2 regions of the Neobacillus canaveralius genome follow, and region 2 is predicted to be linked to the other one. Evidence: predicted binding sites of a transcription regulator. Region 2 holds the regulator's gene; the other holds the start of a gene.
The links. The regulator Rex, encoded in region 2, represses fermentation and respiration genes when NADH is low (regulators of the CRP and FNR family bind a similar motif). The targets are predictions, from matches to a motif close to TTGTGAAATATTTCACAA.
Positions count from the first base shown of each region.

Region 1: the regulator Rex is predicted to act here: its motif matches at 1,215-1,232, upstream of ABC255_RS01405 (AtpZ/AtpI family protein).

Region 1 covers NZ_JBDFLL010000001.1:286,938-289,398, forward strand. Annotated here, with positions in the region: gene ABC255_RS01400 (S8 family serine peptidase) at 1-1,069, shown strand, start outside; gene ABC255_RS01405 (AtpZ/AtpI family protein) at 1,394-1,615, shown strand; gene ABC255_RS01410 (ATP synthase subunit I) at 1,623-1,997, shown strand; gene atpB (F0F1 ATP synthase subunit A) at 2,021-2,461, shown strand, end outside.
Region 2 covers NZ_JBDFLL010000002.1:128,539-130,999, reverse strand. Annotated here, with positions in the region: gene ABC255_RS28855 (ABC-F family ATP-binding cassette domain-containing protein) at 1-89, opposite strand, end outside; gene moaC (cyclic pyranopterin monophosphate synthase MoaC) at 279-776, shown strand; gene ABC255_RS28845 (redox-sensing transcriptional repressor Rex) at 809-1,462, shown strand; gene ABC255_RS28840 (YdiK family protein) at 1,544-1,744, opposite strand; gene ABC255_RS28835 (CPBP family intramembrane glutamic endopeptidase) at 1,741-2,461, opposite strand, start outside.

The DNA.
Region 1 (2,461 bases), on a different contig from region 2:
TTTAAGCGGCGGCTTTATGGGCAATCTCGAGGAGAAGATTGACATACCTGTCGGTTCAATCACGAAGAAGGATGGGGAGCTTTTAAAAAGCAAAACGAACACCTTGGCAACAATAAATATCTCTGAGGAAAAAGACCTCCTTGCAGACTTCAGTTCGAGGGGACCGGTAACTGATACTTGGGAGGTGAAGCCTGATATTGTGGCACCTGGTGTGGCAATTAACTCGACCATTCCTGGCGGCTATCTTTCACTGCAGGGCACGAGTATGGCTGCACCGCATGTGGCGGGGGCGTGTGCGCTGATTAAACAGGCTCACCCAGAGTGGACGCCGGACCAAATTAAGGCGGCGTTAATGAATACGGCCAAACCGTTAGAGAAAAACGGAAAACTATATCGGACCTATGAGCAGGGGGCAGGGAGAATTCAGGTGATTGAAGCAGTGAAAGCCACTTCCCTTGTCAGTCCAAGTTCACTCCGATTTGGAAAATTTGAAAGTGAAGGAGACAATCACAAAACCTTTTTACATGTTGAGAACCTAAGTGATAAGCCTGTGCGTTATACGTTCGACATACCAAAACAAGCAGATGGATTGAAATGGCGTTTCCCGTTGGCCTTCACACTAGTGCCTGGAGAAACACGGGATGTAAAACTAGAACTAGAAGTGAATCCTGTCGAGCTGAAGGGGAAAATTCATGACGGTTATCTAACCATCCATGCCGGGGCAAATCCGATTCAAATTCCTTATATCTATGTTCTTGAAGAACCTAACTACCCGAGAGTAATGGGGTTTGACTTTAAGGATGGCGACCAGCAGGGAACCTACCGGTATGAAGTGTACCTGCCAGGTGGGGCCGAGGAGTTTGGTATCGCTCTTTTCAATCCCGATGATTTCAGATTTGTTGGCTTCTTAGACACGAATCAGAATGTTAAGAAGGGATTGGTGAGCAAGGTAATAACAGAAGAAAATCTACCTCCAGATGGAGTCTATCTTGCGAAGGTATTTGCCAAAAAGGCTGGAAAGGAAGACTTTATTGAAACGATGCTCGTAATCGGAGAAGTGGTTCGATAAGAAAAAAGGGGTGGACATACGAAGCCACTCCTTGTCAAATTTGTTCACAGAATTGTCACAATTACATTGCTAAAATAAAGCGTAATTACACTACAATTATAGTGTTAACTAAAACTTCCAAATGGAAGAAATTACTCAGAATAGTTTGTGGATTAATTCACGTAAATCCATTGACATTGGAAAATGGCTGAGGTATGCTAACAAAGGATGTAAAATGAGAGGGTTTTCATGTAATTTCACAAAATTCTCGAAAATTCGACACATTCTCATACGTACATAAACCTCGTTTTTTGATGTATTCTCTAAAGGTGAGGATGCGATAGTATGCGTAATGAAAACCGCAATCCATTCAAGGCGTATGCCCTAATGTCTGCCATCCTAGCTTCTCTTGTTGGGTCCATTTTGATTGGGATTTTTGCAGGCAGATGGCTGGATAAAGTGTGGGGTACCGAACCAATTTTCTTAATAGTTGGACTGTTTATTGGTTTAGCGGCCGGGATTTACTCCATGCTCATTTCAATTCGCAAGTTCTATTCAGGAGACTAAACCAACCATGCCAGAATTTCAAACCATGTTTACCCGACAGCGAAAGTGGATGTTTTTTTTATTGTCTTTTTATGTGCTTGGCTGGGGGTTCACTTCGCAGCAATCAATCTTTCTTGGATTGATTCTTGGGACAAGTTTGAGCCTTTTTAATTTGTGGTTGATGGCTCGAAAAATCGACAAATTTGGACAAGCGGCGGCTGAAGGAAGAACTGTCCGTTCACTTGGATCGTTTTCACGAATGGCAACCGGTGCACTGGCGATTGTCATCACAATGAGGTATCCTGAGCAATTCCATCTCATTAGTGTGGTTATAGGATTAATGACATCCTACATTGTCATTATGATAGATTTTTTTACGCAAAATTTATTTTCAGATAAATAGCGGGGGAAGCGAGGTGAATACTGTTGCATCACGAAGCTCCAATAGTTACGTTTCTTGGGCTCCAATTTAATTTGGCAAACATTTTGATGATTACCATAGCAAGTGCAATTGTCTTTTTGTTAGCCGTCCTATCCACTCGTAGACTGGCCATGAAACCAACCGGAATGCAAAACTTCATGGAATGGGTTATGGATTTTGTTAAAAACATTATTAACAGTACGATGGATTGGAAAGATGGCGGACGATTCCATATTCTCGGAATTACCATCATCATGTATATCTTTGTAGCAAATATGCTAGGGCTTCCATTTTCAGTCGTAGTGGACGGAACACTTTGGTGGAAATCACCAACAGCAGATCCAGCCGTTACGTTGACATTAGCCACATTAATAGTGGGCTTATCTCACTTCTACGGCGTCAAGATGAAAGGTGCCGGAGCATATGGAAGGGAATTCTTCAAACCA
Region 2 (2,461 bases):
TCCCGAGTTTGTAATTCTAGTTTTATATTCGATAAAATTAGGTCTGCACCATAGTATTTTGCTAGTTGATTAACTTGTAATAATATCATTGTTTTTCACCTCTATTACTAAATTAAGTGTACCTTATTCCAACCATGACGGCAATAAAGTGCCATGGTGTTGGAAAAAATAACAGAATATCCGGAAAGAAAAAAATGTAAATTTTTCATCATTCGCTCAAAGTTTCACAGACAAATTGTGAAAAATATAGTATGATTTTTTGTGGGAGGATATTGTTTATGTCTGAATTTACTCATTTTAACGAAGAAGGAAGAGCGAAAATGGTGGACGTTAGCGATAAGCCAGAGACGGCTCGTTCGGCACTTGCTCATTCCAGCATTACGGTTAGTAAAGAAATTTATGATAAAATAACAAATAATGAAATGAAAAAGGGCGATGTTCTTGCTGTGGCTCAAGTTGCTGCTGTTATGGGGGCAAAGAAAACATGGGACTTAATCCCGATGTGCCATCCTATACCTTTGACAGGAGTCAATATATCCTTCTCATGGGAAAAAGAAAACGAGTCTGCTTATACATTAAATATAGCCGCTGCAGTTAAAACAAAAGGAAATACAGGTGTTGAAATGGAAGCGTTAACAGCTGCATCCACTTGTGCGCTGACTGTTTATGATATGTGTAAGGCAGTGGATAAGGGTATGGTAATTGGAAAAACCTATTTGGTCGAGAAAACCGGCGGAAAAAACGGAGATTTCCATAGGACGGAACAAATTAGATAAATGATTAAACTATCTATAGGGGGTGGGAGAATATGAGTAATGAGACGATGAAAATACCACAAGCGACAGCAAAACGGCTGCCCTTATATTATCGATTTTTAAAGAATCTGCATTCTTCCGGTAAACAGAGGGTTTCGTCAGCAGAATTAAGTGAGGCAGTGAAGGTGGATTCGGCAACGATCCGCCGGGACTTTTCATATTTTGGAGCCTTAGGAAAAAAGGGATATGGCTACAATGTCAATTACCTATTAACCTTCTTTCGGAAAACACTAGATCAAGATGAATTAACAAAAGTAGCGTTAATTGGTGTAGGTAATCTTGGTACGGCCTTTCTAAATTATAACTTTTTAAAAAATAATAATACAAAAATTGAATGTGCTTTTGATGTTGATCCGAACAAAATGGGAACGACAATCCGGGATGTACCTGTGTATCATATGGATGAGCTCGAGAAGGTTTTAAGTAATGATGATATTCATGTTGCCATCCTGACGGTACCTGCTCCAGTGGCACAGGTAATTACAGATCGACTTGTAAATTCCAATATTAAAGCGATATTGAATTTTACACCTGCAAGATTAAATGTTCCTGCCTCCATTCGGGTGCATCATATCGACTTGGCAGTCGAATTACAATCACTTATTTACTTCCTGAAACACTACCCTACAGAGGAAGTAGAAGAATAAAGTAAAGTAAAAGACCTTTCCACTACGTAAAGTGAAAAGGTCTTTTTTTGGCTGTAATGTTTAAAAGCCCGTTTTAAATCGTTATTTCTTTATTTTGTCTTTATATCTATTGTAAAAGAAAATCATTCTTAAGCCAGATCCGAAGTCAAAGGTAGCAAGTATAACGAGCAGGTAACTGAAAAATCCCCATCCGTTTAGGGTGACATCTTCAATCGCAAAATAAGTAAATAAGCAGCCAAGAACAATATAAATGACTCCGGAAAACAAGGGTGAACGTCTCATAGAAAGCCTCCGATAAAGTTTTGAATACCTTCTGCCTCACGAAGAATTTTATCAATGTCATCTTTATATACTGACTGCATGACGACAACTAATGTATTCATGGCAACATGGGCAAAAATCGGTACAAGGATATGTTTTGTTTTTACATAGAGAAATGCAAAAGTAAAACCCATTGCCGAATAGAGAAGTACATGATGCGGCTCCATATGGGCTAAGGCAAAAATGACAGAACTGATTAGTGCTGAGAAGAAAAAGTTAAACCGTTTGTGGAGAGCACCGAAAATAATTTTCCGAAACACGATTTCCTCTAATATGGGTCCTATTACTGAACTAACTAAGATGGCGAGAGGAAAGGACTCAATGATGTTGAGAATTTGCTGTGTGTTTTCTGAGCCCATCTCAACCCCGATAAGCCGTTCAATATTCGCAGCAAGAGCTTGGGCAAATAGGGCTAGGAATACACCAAATACAGCCCAGACGGCAGAAAAGCCAAAGGAACTGCCTCTTTCGTTCAACCCTGGTTTCTTTAATTCTGTGCGTAATAGAAAAAGAATAATAACTAGTGCAAGGGTGAAGCTGAAAATTAACCAGTAGGGGACAACGAGCCCTTGGTCCATTCCTAAATATCCAAATAGGAACATAAGTCCAGGAATTCCTGCTAGGCTTGATAACTGCATGGCTATATAGACAATTAAAATAATCCAATATTCCCTTTTC